2 linked regions of the Pseudovibrio sp. Tun.PSC04-5.I4 genome follow. The protein of the gene in region 2 interacts with the protein of the main gene of each other region in a pairwise test. Links are inferred from orthologs where the notes say so. Each region holds a gene or a part of one and is shown on either strand. Other genes may lie near its edges.

The links.
Region 1: the proteins of BLS62_RS17985 (region 2) and BLS62_RS12125 interact in binary tests that used the Escherichia coli proteins (3 or more experiments, as listed by UniProt). The link is inferred for Pseudovibrio sp. Tun.PSC04-5.I4 from one-to-one orthologs.

Annotation. Positions count from the first base shown.
Region 1 is NZ_FNLB01000006.1:1,516,823-1,524,556, reverse strand. The notes cover bases 2,204-5,057. They hold BLS62_RS12125 (single-stranded DNA-binding protein), read left to right. Parts: upstream 2,204-3,268; coding sequence 3,269-3,847; downstream 3,848-5,057. Other genes in these bases: BLS62_RS12115 (VOC family protein), read right to left, coding at 4,433-4,873; uvrA (excinuclease ABC subunit UvrA), read right to left, coding at 2,204-2,864. Outside these bases: more of uvrA, read right to left, coding at 1-2,203; BLS62_RS12110 (cold-shock protein), read left to right, coding at 5,290-5,871; BLS62_RS12105 (DUF192 domain-containing protein), read left to right, coding at 5,993-6,430; UDP-glucose 4-epimerase GalE, read right to left, coding at 6,478-7,467; BLS62_RS12095 (cation diffusion facilitator family transporter), read right to left, coding at 7,550-7,734. UniProt on the Escherichia coli protein: Plays an important role in DNA replication, recombination and repair. Binds to ssDNA and to an array of partner proteins to recruit them to their sites of action during DNA metabolism. Acts as a sliding platform that migrates on DNA via reptation.
Region 2 is NZ_FNLB01000006.1:2,729,023-2,735,293, reverse strand. What follows is about bases 3,046-6,015. They hold BLS62_RS17985 (primosomal protein N'), read left to right. Parts: upstream 3,046-3,408; coding sequence 3,409-5,622; downstream 5,623-6,015. Other genes in these bases: BLS62_RS17980 (F0F1 ATP synthase subunit delta), read left to right, coding at 5,812-6,015; fsa (fructose-6-phosphate aldolase), read right to left, coding at 3,046-3,264. Also shown: BLS62_RS18005 (tyrosine recombinase XerC), read right to left, coding at 1-394; BLS62_RS18000 (phospholipase D-like domain-containing protein), read right to left, coding at 476-1,561; BLS62_RS17995 (endonuclease), read right to left, coding at 1,644-2,378; more of fsa, read right to left, coding at 2,611-3,045; more of BLS62_RS17980, read left to right, coding at 6,016-6,271.

The sequences.
Region 1 (7,734 bases), 1.2 Mb from region 2 along the record:
CTTTCCGGTACTTCCGCTACATCTTGAGGGCGACCGGTCGCGACAATCATTCCGCCGCCATCGCCGCCTTCCGGCCCCAGATCCAGAATCCAATCTGCTGTTTTTATGACTTCAAGGTTGTGCTCAATCACAAGAACCGTGTTGCCTTGGTCCACCAGCTCATGAAGAACTTCCAGTAGTTTGGCGACATCATGGAAGTGGAGACCTGTTGTTGGCTCATCCAGAATATAAAGAGTACGGCCTGTTGAGCGCTTTGACAGCTCTTTGGCCAGCTTTACACGCTGTGCCTCACCTCCAGAAAGGGTGGTGGCCTGCTGACCAACCTTGATGTAGCCGAGGCCAACCCGGGCGAGGGTTTCCATTTTGTCGCGAATGGAGGGAACAGCTGAGAAGAAGGAGGCAGCTTCTTCAACAGTCATATCCAGTACACCTGCAATTGATTTGCCCTTGAACTGGACTTCAAGTGTTTCGCGGTTGTAGCGCTTACCGTTACAAACATCACATGTCACGTAGACATCCGGTAGGAAGTGCATTTCAATCTTGATGACGCCATCGCCTTGACAAGCTTCACAACGGCCGCCCTTGACGTTGAACGAGAAGCGACCTGGTGCGTAGCCGCGAGTTTTTGCTTCCGGCATGCCAGCAAACCATTCCCGAATGGGCGTGAAGGCGCCGGTGTAGGTTGCAGGGTTTGAGCGCGGCGTGCGGCCAATCGGGGATTGGTCGATATCGATGACTTTGTCGAGGCGCTCCAGACCTTCAATACGATCGTGCGGAGCAGGGTTGTCGCGGGCACCGTTTAGCCGTCGGGCCGTGGCTTTATAGACGGTGTCGATCAAGAAGGTTGATTTGCCGCCTCCAGATACACCGGTCACACACGTGAATGTGCCAAGTGGGATGCTGGCGTTCACATCCTTCAGGTTGTTGCCGCGGGCGCCGAAAACCTTGATCTGTCGGTTTTTGTCGATCTTGCGTGGCTCTTTGGGCTGAGGAATGCTCATTTTGCCGGAAAGGTACTGACCGGTAAGGGAAGCAGGATTGGCCATGATTTCTTCTGGTGAGCCTTTCGCCACGACCTGACCACCATGGATACCCGCACCTGGACCCACATCCACCACATAATCAGCTGTGAGGACTGCATCCTCATCATGCTCGACTACGATAACGGTGTTCCCCAGATCGCGCAGGTGCTTGAGTGTTTCCAGAAGCCGGGCATTATCACGTTGGTGAAGGCCAATGGATGGCTCATCCAAAACGTAAAGAACGCCGGTTAAACCGGAACCGATTTGAGATGCAAGGCGAATACGCTGGCTTTCACCACCGGACAACGTGCCGGAGGCGCGATCCATTGACAAGTACTCTAAGCCGACATCATTCAGGAATTTCAGGCGCTCTCGAATTTCCTTTAGGATACGATAAGCGATTTGGGTCTGTTTATCGCTTAGCTTGTCCTCAATGCTGGAGAACCATTCATGGGCTGTTTTGATTGAAAGGGCGGTGATCTGGCCAATGTGACGGTCAGCAATTTTGACTGAGAGTGCTTCTGGCTTCAAGCGGTACCCCTTACAGGCGTCGCATGCATGGTCGGATTGGTAGCGGGAGAGTTCATCGCGCACCATCTGAGAATCTGTTTCTCTCCAGCGGCGCTCAATGTTGCCAATGACGCCCTCAAACGACTTGTCTGTTTTGTAAGAGCGAGTGCCGTCGTCATATACAAACTGGATTTTTGTATCGCCGGTTCCATAAAGAACAGCGTTTTGGAAGTCGTCAGGCAGGTCACGCCAAGCCTTCGTCATGGACTGCTTGTAGTGCTTCGTTAGCGCTTCTAGTGTTTGAGCGTAATACGGAGAGGTTGCTCCGGTTTTTGCCCACGGAAGTACTGCTCCACCGCGAAGTGATAGGGTCTGATCTGGAACAACGAGTTCGGCTTCAAACGCGAGCTTCGTTCCGAGGCCATCACACGTTGGGCAAGCGCCGAACGGATTGTTGAACGAGAATAGGCGTGGCTCAATTTCTGGAATTGTGAAACCAGATACCGGGCAGGCAAACTTCTGCGAGAAGATCATCTGCTTTGGTTTGCCTTTTTCATCTTTTTCATCCGCAAATTCTGCGGTGGCGAGTCCTTCGGCTAATTCCAGCGCTGTTTCCAGGGAATCTGCCAATCGTCCTGCCATATCTTCACGCACGACAAGGCGGTCAACCACGACGTCAATATCGTGTTTGAATTTCTTATCCAGCGCCGGGGCCTCGGCGATTTCGTAGTATTCACCATCAATTTTGATGCGCTGGAAGCCTTTTTTCATCAGCTCTGCGAGTTCTTTGCGGTACTCGCCTTTGCGGCCCCGAACGATAGGCGCGAGGAGGAAAAGACGCGTGCCTTCTTCCAATGTCAAAATGCGGTCAACCATCTGGCTGACGGTCTGGCTTTCAATGGGTAATCCAGTTGCAGGGGAATACGGAATGCCGACGCGGGCGAAGAGCAGGCGCATGTAGTCATAGATTTCGGTGACTGTGCCGACTGTTGAGCGCGGGTTTCTTGAAGTGGTTTTCTGCTCGATGGAGATTGCAGGAGATAGGCCGTCGATTTGGTCTACGTCCGGCTTTTGCATCATCTCCAAAAACTGGCGGGCATAAGCGCTTAAGCTTTCAACATAGCGGCGCTGCCCTTCGGCATAAATCGTATCAAAGGCCAAGGAGGACTTACCCGAACCGGACAGGCCAGTCATAACAATCAGACTATCGCGTGGAAGATCCAGATCGACATTCTTTAGGTTATGTTCGCGAGCGCCGCGTACGGTAATCTGTTTGAGGTGATCAACGCGCGCATGATTATTCTGGTTATTACGGGTTGGCGACTTCGCCATGGAGCTGTCCTTTGTCACGAATGCTGATTTCGCCATCTAAAGAGCAAAACAGGTCAAGGCGCGATCCTCAAAAATACAGGAGGTATGCGCAATAAATTAGGTGGAACATAAACGGAACGATTTTAAGGAGCAAGCCTTTTTGAATATGCTCTCAGAAAATTGTCTTTGCAGAAATTTCAGTGTTGAACTTGGTGGGAGTAGATGCGAATGTATGGGAACAAAAATAGAACGAGTTTTGAGCGGAACCTTCTGGTGCCTCATATATTCGCAGATCTGCTGGGAAATGTGGACAAATGTCACTGCTAAGCGAAAGCCTGTTTGATTTGTGGGGCTCGGAGCATAGGTTACTTGCCAACTCGACCTGCTCAAAATAGCTGAGCAGGCTTTGATCTAGGAGTAATTCAATGGCCGGTAGCGTCAATAAAGTCATTTTGGTTGGAAATCTGGGCGCAGATCCGGAAGTTCGGCGCACGCAGGACGGCAAGGCGATCGTAAACCTGCGCATCGCGACTTCTGAGAGCTGGCGCGATCGTAACAGCGGCGAGCGCCGTGAGCGCACTGAATGGCACCGCGTTGTTGTATTCAACGAAGGACTTGCAAAGGTTGCTGAGCAATACCTGCGCAAAGGCTCCAAAGTTTACATTGAAGGTCAGATCCAGACCCGTAAATGGCAGGACCAAGGTGGTCAGGAGCGATATTCAACCGAGATTGTTTTGCAAGGCTTCAACTCTACGTTGACAATGCTTGATGGTCGCGGCGAAGGCGGCGGTCAAAGCGGTCAAGCTGGTGGTCAATCTGGCGGCTTTGGTGGTGGTAGCGGCGGCGATCAGGGTGGTGGATACTCTGGTGGAGGTTCTTCTGGTGGAGGTTCCACTGGCGGTGGCGCCAGTAATCAGGGTGGTGGCTTTGGCGGTGGCGGCGGTGGATCTGCCCCATCTGGCGGCGGCTTTGGGGGTGGAATGGATGACGAGATTCCATTCTAAGGCCTGCTCTGTATAGCAATTAAAATTCGATGCTCAGAAATAGTGCGATGCAGCTGTTTCTGAGCATTTTTCATTTTTGCATGGTGCGTTGAAGGCTGAGCGTTGTGGGAGTGGACAGCCAATAGGAATTTTGAACTGTTTCACTAGATGCTTGTCAACGCGGGAGAGGTTCGGTAATGCAGAATTTTTGCAATGAATGCTTCATGTCCATGTTTTTGGCTTTCTGTAATCCAGAAAACATGTGTGCATTGACCATAAGATATACGAATTGGTACCAATGGAGCTAAGCATATAGAATTTTGGGAAAGTAAATGGTACGCCCAAGGGGAATCGAACCCCTGTTTCCGCCGTGAAAGGGCGGCGTCCTAACCGCTAGACGATGGGCGCACACTCATCAGCAGCGCCTCGTGTTGTGCGCTGGCTGTGTGAGGAGGCTTATAAGAATTTGAGGGAGACTTGGCAAGCGCCTAAATTTTAATAATTCAAACAATCCACAAATATGAAGAAAATGGAGTTATTCTCTGTTTTCTTGTGTGATATCAGCGCCTCAGTCGGATTCTGAGGCGCAAAATTTTGGATAGTTGCCTACCAGCTGCCGGTGTTTTCCATGGAAAGCCACGGTTCAGCTGGTTTCAGACTTCCATCCTTTTGGAGTAGTTCAATTGAAATACCGTCTGGAGACAGAACAAAAGCCATGCGCCCATCGCGTGGAGGGCGGTTGATGATGATGCCCGCAGCCTGCAGTTTGGCGCAGGTCTCATAGATGTTGTCTACTTCATAGGCGAGGTGGCCAAAATTACGTCCGCCATCATACTCTTCAGTGTCCCAATTATAGGTCAGCTCCAGTGCAGGCGCCTGAGTCGACTGGAAAGCTTCTTGGTCTTCTGACGCCGTGAGGTAGACAAGGGTAAAGCGTCCTGCTTCGCTTTTATGCCGGCGAGCTTCTTTCATGCCAAAGATGGTGCAGTAAAAGTGCATGGATTGGTCCAGATCTTTAACGCGGACCATGGTGTGCAAATAGCGCATTTCTAGCTTTCTCGGTTAGGGGGCTGACCTTATTTTTATAGTCAGTGTAAGTTGTAAGTGCGCGAATTTAGCGTGAAAAGGATTAAAGGGAAAGGGTGTCCAGTATTTCTTGAATGGGGAATTGAAGGGAGTGTTGCGTATTAATGTGTATCGCTCGCCGTATGGAGGTTTCGAAAGCAACTCAGCGATCTGCTAGATAAAAATTTCAGTAGTGTTAGCTATACCCCCTCCAAACTGTAGGTAAATGGTGTTGATAGGACAACACTAATTAAATCAATGGGGGATCATTTAGCTGTTTGTTAATTTTTCACCTTCTTGGCCCGGTTCCTGATGATATTCTTTTGGTGGAATCAAGTGGCGTTCGGTTTGTTGCTGGGCGTTACATTTCAGATGCGGCAAATTTCGGGGCATTCATCATGGTGGTAAAAACGGCGCCTCAGGTAGGCTCTGTCGAGGACCTGGTTGACGATACAGCCTTAGATGTTCTTCAGGTGGCGGGAACAATCAAGTGGTTCGATATTGGCAAAGGCTATGGTTTCGTAGAACCAGAAGACGATCTACCTGATATCTTATTGCATGTTACATGCTTGAGGCGAGATGGTTTTCAGACCGCCTATGAAGGGGCTCGTGTTGTTTGTGAGGTCCTGAACAGGCCACGCGGATTGCAAGCGATGCGCATTCTTTCTATGGATGAAAGCTATGCGGTTCATCCATCTCAACTGCCTCCTTCGCGTACTCATGTTCAAGTTACGCCTGATGGCGGTTTTATTGATGCGGAAGTTAAGTGGTTTAACCGTGTGAAGGGATTTGGCTTCCTGACGCGTGGTGAGGGGACTGAAGACATTTTCATTCATATGGAAACATTGCGCAGGTTTGGCATTACAGAGTTGCGTCCTGGGCAAAAAGTACAGGTTCGTTTTGGAAATGGACCTAAAGGGCAGATGGCTGCTGAAGTTCGTCCGGTTGGCAGTGGAACACACATACCGACCTCTCACTAAGTTGCGTTTATGCGCCTTACGAGATCACATTTACGAGATTTGCCTATCAAAAACCCTTGGTGTCTTGCCAAGGGTTTTTCTTTGTATCAAAGCTATAATGAACGAGACGCAGGAAATATTTATGGCTGTTTTAAAATGGGCTGTCATTGCGGCGATGTTCTGTTTGAGCTCTGCTTTCGCGGCGGAGTTGAGAACTGAAACAATTGAGGTTCGCAGTGCAACGGGTAAACATGAATTTCAGGTCGAGGTTGCTGAAAACGCTGCAGCTCGCGCTCAAGGTTTGATGGGCCGGACTGATCTCTCTCCTGATCAAGGGATGTTGTTTGTATTCTCGTTTTCTGTACCACAGAATTTTTGGATGAAGAACACGCCGAGCGCGCTGGATATCATCTTCATTGGCTCTGACAACATCATCAAAAGCATTGCGAAAAATACGGTCCCATATTCTGAAGAGATTATCTCCTCAGGTGTTCCTGCTCAGTATGTTTTGGAAGTGTTGGCGGGGCGGACAATGGCGCTTGGTATAAAGCCCGGTGACCGCGTTATTCGGATACCATGATAGGCAGGTAGGAGCTGACTGAGGTGGATCAGTCAGCCATAAGATGTTTAGAGGCTGTTTTTGAACTGGAGTTTTTTCTCCCAGGTGAGGGCGTGGTCAACGATGGTTTTGAGGTCGTTGAACTCCGGTTGCCAATCTAAATTCTTCATGATCTTGCGGTTGTCAGCAACAACCTTTGGCGAATCGCCAGCCCGGCGCGGCTCGGTTGTAACATTGAAGTCGACTCCCGAGATTGCCTTCACTGCATCAATGACCTGCAAAACTGAATAGCCATCACCGTAACCTGCATTCATGACAATGCTGTCGCCGCCTTCGCGTAGTCGCCTTAAGGCAAGGTAGTGTGCGCTGGCCAGATCAGAAACATGGATGTAATCGCGAACCCCCGTTCCATCTGGTGTGTCGAAGTCAATTCCAAATACGCCCAGATTCGTGCGTTTCCCCAGAGCTGCTTCACAGGCTACTTTGATGAGGTGAGTGGCGTTTTTGGTGGACTGGCCTGTGCGGCCTTTAGGGTCGGCGCCGGCAACGTTGAAGTAGCGCAGAGCTGTGTATTTGAAATCATGGGCTGCAGCGGTATCGCGCAACATGAGTTCAGTCATTAGCTTTGATGTGCCGTAAGGGCTTAAGGGAGTTAGCGGAGCTTCTTCAGAAACAGGAATAACTTCTGGGTCACCATAAACGGCTGCTGTTGAGGAGAAGATGAAATGCTTGATGCCGTGGTTGACGCAGGCTTCCATTAATGTTCTGGAGGCTGCGGTATTATTGCTATAATATTTCAATGGGTTAGAGACGGATTCTGGAACGATTATTGAACCTGCAAAGTGTATAACGGCAGAAATATCGTGGGCTTTGAAGATTGTTTCCAGTAGATCCAGATCTGTAATTTCACCCTCATACAGCTTTGTTGCTTGAGGGATCGCCCAATCAAAGCCGGTTGAGAGATTGTCGATGACAATGAAATCCTCTCCGGCGTCATGGAGGCACCATGTCATGTGGCTGCCAATATAGCCGCAGCCGCCTGTTACAAGTATGGTCATTGTCTGCTCCGAAAACTCTCAAATTCAACATGTTTGATAGAAGCCCTTTTCGAGGGCTGCAATGCAATGTTTTGCGTATTGATTACTCGTCCTCAAGATACTTCTGGTCTTTTGCAGCCTGAACTTCGATGAAGACACGCCCTATGAGCGGTTGGCTGCGTTTGATTGTATCTTCCAGCGAGAAAATGACTTCTTCAACTGCTCCTGCTGTGAGTGCGTCTTCAAAGTCCAAAGAGGCGGCGAGCAGGACGTCATTGGGGCCAAGGT
Region 2 (6,271 bases):
TTGGCAAGCTACGTGGAATACGCGGAGTACGCACAGCACTTGCTCCAGCAGCATTTACCTCGCCGCGCTCCTCTAGAAATGAGAGGAAGGAGCGGATGCCAGCCAGTCCGCGCGCCAGTGTTCGTGTCTGTGCTCCATCCCGTCGCCGGGTTGCGAGGAAACCGCGAAAGTCGTTTGGTTTCAAGGACTCAAGGTGTTTTATGGCAACCGGTTCCCCTTCATAACTCGTCATGAATTTGAGGAACTGGCGGATGTCGCGTTCATAGGCTTCCAGTGTTCGTTCGGCCAATCGCCGTTCGGAACCGAGATGATCAATCCAGTCTTCAATCGCTGCTGAGATATCTGGTTTGCAGATGATCAGCAGGTTTTCGCCGCTATCTAAGGAATTTGCCATGCGGAAAGTGTAGGGGTGAATCCTAGCGGAATGGTTACCAAATAATAACCATTCACGTATTTGCGTAGCGCAATTCTGGATTTACGTAACCCGGATCTGCTCACCATGGTCATTGATGATCCGGTCAATCTCCTGCCGGGCCGCCAGCGCAAACCGCTTTTGGTTCTCTGTTGGCACTGTGGAATCTCCCAGAACCACGATATTCTCATCGTTAAATCGGTTTGCAGGTCCCGTGTAGTTGAAGCTTCCGACAATCATGACACTATCGTCAATCACCATAAGCTTATGATGCAGCTTGCCTATTTTGCTCGACCCGCGCACGAAATGGAGATCCGCACCCGCATCAGCAAGCGGACGTGTCGCCGCCCAATCCTGTCCACCTTGCCGCGCGTCTAGTGCTCCGCGCACCTTCCGCCCTGCTTCCATCAACAGCAACATGGCATCATCAATGCCGGAGCTTTTGGAGAAGGTGAAAATGGCGAAGTCCACGCGTTCCTTAGCTTTCGTCATCTGTTTGGTGACTTCCATCTCCGGCGCATGGTCTGGGGCAAAACAAACCTTCACCCGGATGTCGTCAACAATCACTTCCTTGGGTGTATTCTCAGTTTCGCCTTCATCAACGCTGTAACGGCCAAATCTCCCCTTCTTTATCTCACGAAATTCCCGCTCAAAGATCTTCGCGACATCCTCGTTTTTGACAATCAGAAGGTGGTTCAGGTTCCGATGTGTGCCGGTTTCTGTGAAGTTCGTGGAGCCTGTAAGCACAGCCGTTCCATCGCGAATGATAAATTTCTGGTGGAATATCCGTGGGTTAAAATCGGTTCGAACCCAAACCTTAGAGCGCAGCAAAGCTGCATGAAGCTGCCGGTTGATCTCGTTTTCAACACGGGGGTCACTTGTATGCGGATCATCAGCAGGTTCATCCACACTTAAGTAATCCGCCTCGGATACCACGCGCACCCGCACGCCGCGCCGCTTTGCGTTGATAATTGCGTTGGTTATGCGTTTATTGTCAATTTCTTGAATGGCTATGTTGAGAGTGGCCTCCGCAGCATCAATAAACGCGATGATCTCATCTTCAAGATCATCCAGGGGATTGTCTGCAGCAGAACCGAGAACATCTCTCGGTCCCACGAGGAATTTCAAGTTGTCTGTCTCAACGGCCATTGTACCCTCCCACTGTCATGCAATGTTACCGCACAGCATTCATTCTGTCCGTACAGGTTTATGAGGGTGGAAGGGCAGGGGTTTAGAAGCCGACAGAGATCAGTGTATTTGAGTTGCCCTGTATCTCCAGAATACGCGCATCACGAAGTTGCTCTTCTTCCGAGACAGGATCTTCATTCATCCAATCGGTAAACATCTCTACTTCATTATCAGTCAACGGCATGTCGTAAGTGGACTGCATGTAAAAATAGATCCGGGCGATATCCCCGCGGGTCGTAACCATTGGCTCGGCCACTTTATTTTTGCGGTCTATCTCGAAATCGCAAGCGCCGTAGGTTCTTTCTTCGCCGGCAATCACTGCCATGCGGAAATTGGAGCGGTCGCCGTTTAACTCACCAACAGCTGGTACCAGATTGTGCAGGTCCGCTTGCATGCGCTTATAGTCCGGGTCAACTTTCGAGCAGCACCGGCGGCCCTTGTAGCTCTTGCCCTTCTTCGTCACACAGGCCGCATTTCCCTCAGTCCAACAAGCTCTGGGCTTGCCAAAACGGGAGGCTGGTACAATGTGTTCCCATTCAATGCGTTTGCCGCGTTTTGCACTCTTGCGCGGTGTGTATCCGCAGCTCTCAGCATCAACCTGCTTTTTGCTGTTGTAAGTGCAACCGCAATAAAACGTCTCGCGGGAATCTTGTGATGGATAGATGTGTTTTTCCAAAAGACGTTTGGCTTGCGAGAAACTTGTTGGCGTTTGAGCTGAAACGCCGGACGCCCAGATAGCAATGAAAAGGGCAATGGGAAGCAAGAGAAGATTGCGCATGAAGATACTTTCTAGGTCACCATCAGAAACTGGCGGGAGAGGGTTAATAATTCCCTGCCAACACTGTTTGACGCGGTGGATACAAGTTTGTGCCGGATAAGTCTGCCTGAATGAATGGGTGTGAACCTTGCGCACTGTGGTTCGGTTGGGGGGAGAAAAGGCAGGTAAAACAAAAGCGCAGACCCGAAGGTCCGCGCTTGATGTCGTCACATAATGCGAATTTGAAAAGAGCTTAAACGATGCTCTGACCGGTCGCAGCCCAGTCCTTCATGAACACTTCCAGACCTTTTTCGGTCAATGGATGCTTCACGAGGCCTTTAAGGGTCGCTGGTGGAATGGTTGCAACGTCAGCACCGACAAGTGCACAATCTTTAACGTGGTTTGCACTACGGATGGATGCAGCAAGAATTTCGGTGCTGAAGCCATAGTTGTCGTAGATCTGACGGATTTCAGCGATGAGATCCATACCTTCAACATTGATGTCATCCAGACGGCCAATGAAGGGAGAGATGAAAGTTGCGCCAGCTTTAGCAGCCAGAAGTGCCTGGTTTGCAGAGAAGCAAAGGGTCACATTGGTCTGGATGCCTTTTTGGGAAAGAACGCGACAAGCTTTCAAACCTTCAAGGGTCAATGGCAGTTTGATGCAGATGTTGTCTGCAATCGCGCCCAGCTCTTCAGCTTCTTTCAGCATACCGGCGGTGTCGGTTGCAACAACCTCAGCAGAAACCGGTCCATCCACAAGCGCGCAGATTTCTGCGATGACTTCTTTCATTGGACGGCCAGATTTCATGATAAGGGATGGGTTAGTTGTAACACCATCGAGAAGGCCGGTTGCAGCCAGCTCTTTAATTTCGTTGGTGTCAGCTGTATCAACGAAGAATTTCATGCCAAAAAGGCTCCTGATTTCCTAACAGCCTCTCGTTGGGTACTGGGAGGCTTTAGGGGGGTGAATTCTGGTATGTGTTTAGCCCAGAGTGCATGGAAACAACAAGAGCAAAACCCGGTAACGCTCAATAAGGATTGGAGTTTCGTGACACATCAGCAGGAGTTTTTCGCAAACGCCCGATTGAGCGAACCTGAGGTCATTGTACCTGTGCTGGTTCCTGTAGCGGTTGCAAGTGCTTATTCATACAAAGTGCCGGCTGGCATGAATGTCCGACCCGGCTCGATTGTTCGTGTCCCCTTAGGCTCACGAGAAGTGATTGGTGCTGTGTGGGATGGCGAGCCAGATACAGCCGTTAATCCGAAAAAACTTAAAAGCATTCTGCATGTTTACGATTCTCCGCCGATTGCCGATGATTTAAGAAAGTACATTGATTGGGTTGCTGCATGGACACTTGGCGCGCCCGGGATGGTGCTGCGCATGGTCTTGCGTTCAGAAGAGGGGTTGGAACCGGAAGCGCTGCTGTCCGGTGTTCGTTATAGAGAGGGTAAAGAGCCTGATCGCATGACGGCTGCCCGCGAACGCGTACTGGAACATGTACGTAATGGCATGGCTTGGACGCGTCCCGGTTTGGCTGGCGTTGCAGGCGTATCCTCCTCAGTCATTGATGGCTTGAAAAAGCAGGGCGTGTTGGAAGAGGTCATGCTGCCTTCGACGCCTCCACTGCCACATCCTGACCCGACACTGCCCGGCCGAAAGCTGACTGAGCTTCAGCAAGGCGCCGCGAATCAGCTGTGCGAGGGGATCGGCAAAGGCTTCAAAGCCTTCCTGATTGACGGTGTAACCGGCTCCGGTAAGACCGAAGTGTATTTTGAGGCCGTTGCGGAAGCTCTCAAAAACAACGAGCAAGCGCTCGTTCTCATTCCTGAAATCGCGCTCACCAGCCAGTTTTTGGAGCGGTTTGAGCAGCGATTTGGTGTCCGGCCAGCTGAATGGCATTCACAGGTGTCCCCAAAACGGCGTGCACGAACATGGCGCGGAGTCGCAAATGGTGAAGTGAAGGTCGTTGTGGGCGCGCGCTCCGCACTTTTCCTTCCTTTTCACAGGCTCGGTTTGCTGGTTGTGGATGAAGAGCACGATACGGCCTACAAACAGGATGACCGCGTTCCTTATAATGCAAGGGATATGGCGGTTGTTCGAGGACATATCTCCGGATTCCCGGTCGTGCTGGCAAGCGCAACACCATCTGTGGAAAGTCAGGTCAACGCAAAGCTGGGAAGATACCAGCGAATTGTCCTTCCAGAACGGGCAACCGGCGCAGAAATGCCAATAATTAAAGGCATTGATATGCGTTGCGATGGCCCGGAGAGAGGCAAATGGCTCGCGCCAGCCATGGTCAACGAGATCCAGCAAACACTCTCTGACGGCAAGCAAGTGCTGCTCTTTTTGAATCGTAGGGGTTATGCCCCACTCACCCTGTGCAGAACATGCGGCCATAGGTTCCATTGTGAGAATTGCTCAGCTTGGCTTGTTGAACATCGCTTTCGAGGCAAATTATGCTGTCACCATTGCGGCTATTCACAACCTATACCGGATAAATGCCCGGAATGTAGCAAGCCGGATTCGCTTGTCGCATGTGGTCCTGGCGTGGAGCGAATTGCTGAAGATGCCTCAGCGTTATTTCCGGACGCGAAAGTGCTCGTTTTGTCCTCCGACTTACCGGGCGGAACTGAGCGCATCAATCGGGAGATGAAGCTCGTCGAAACTGGCGAAGTTGATATCGTTATCGGAACACAGCTGGTCGCAAAAGGGCATAACTTTCCCTTAATGACCCTTGTTGGGGTGGTTGATGCTGATTTGGGTCTCGCAAACGGCGATCCTAGGGCAGCAGAACGCACCTTCCAGCTCTTGGCTCAAGTGACAGGTCGTGCAGGTCGTATCCATGGAAAAGGCCGCGGTTTGCTTCAAACCTACAACCCGGACCAACCTGTAATCAGGGCTTTGCTCTCTGGAAATCCCGAGGAGTTTTACGCGGCGGAAATCGAGTCGCGTGAGAATGCCGGTTTGCCGCCATTTGGAAGGCTTGCAGCTCTCATTATTTCCGGGCCAGACCGAGTGCTGACAGAAAAATATTCAAAATCTGTGGCAATCAATAGTCCTGGTTCAGAAGGCGTTCAGGTGCTTGGTCCAGCAGAGGCTGCAATGGCTCAGGTGAGGGGCCGATATCGCTTCAGATTATTGGCAATTGCACCCCGGACTATTGATTTACAAGGCTTTCTAAGAAAATGGTTGTCCATCGCCCCCAAGCCTACTGGAGGTATTCGAGTACAGGTCGATGTTGACCCCCAAAGTTTCATGTAGTCTAGCGGAATAAGTTTGATGTCTTATTGTATGCGTTGGAATACCTACGCTATGTTGCAAGCCCGCCACGCGTGTGCTATGCGAAGCGCGGCTTTATCGGTGCAGTTTCAAAGATTGTGCCAATCAAATTGAATTAGACGCGACTTATCAAGGATTTGGATTCCCGGCTTGCCAGCCGCCAGAATCTTGATGGCGCGGGAGAGCACGGATCCAGTGACTGACAACGTATCTCTCATTTCAGGTGTAGCCTCACGTTATGCTTCTGCGTTGCTTGACCTTGCTGAAGAGCAGGGTGCGACGTCAGAAGTTGAGAGAGGTCTCGACCAGTTTGAAGCGCTCTTAAGCGAGAGCGCTGATCTTGATCGTCTTATCAAGAGCCCCGTTTTTAGTGCAGACGCTCAATTAAAGGCGATCTCTGCTATTTTGGATAAGGTCGGAATTTCTGGCCTTACCGCAAATTTTGTGAAGTTGGTTGCTAAGAACCGGCGCCTCTTCGCCGTTCCAGGCATGATCAGAGCTTTCCGGGCGCAGCTTGCTGCAAAACGTGGAGAAGTTACCGCTCAGGTGACCTCTGCAACGGAATTGTCTACTGAACATGTTGCAGCTCTTCAAGAAGCACTCAATGCCTCTACGGGCAAGAGCGTCAAAA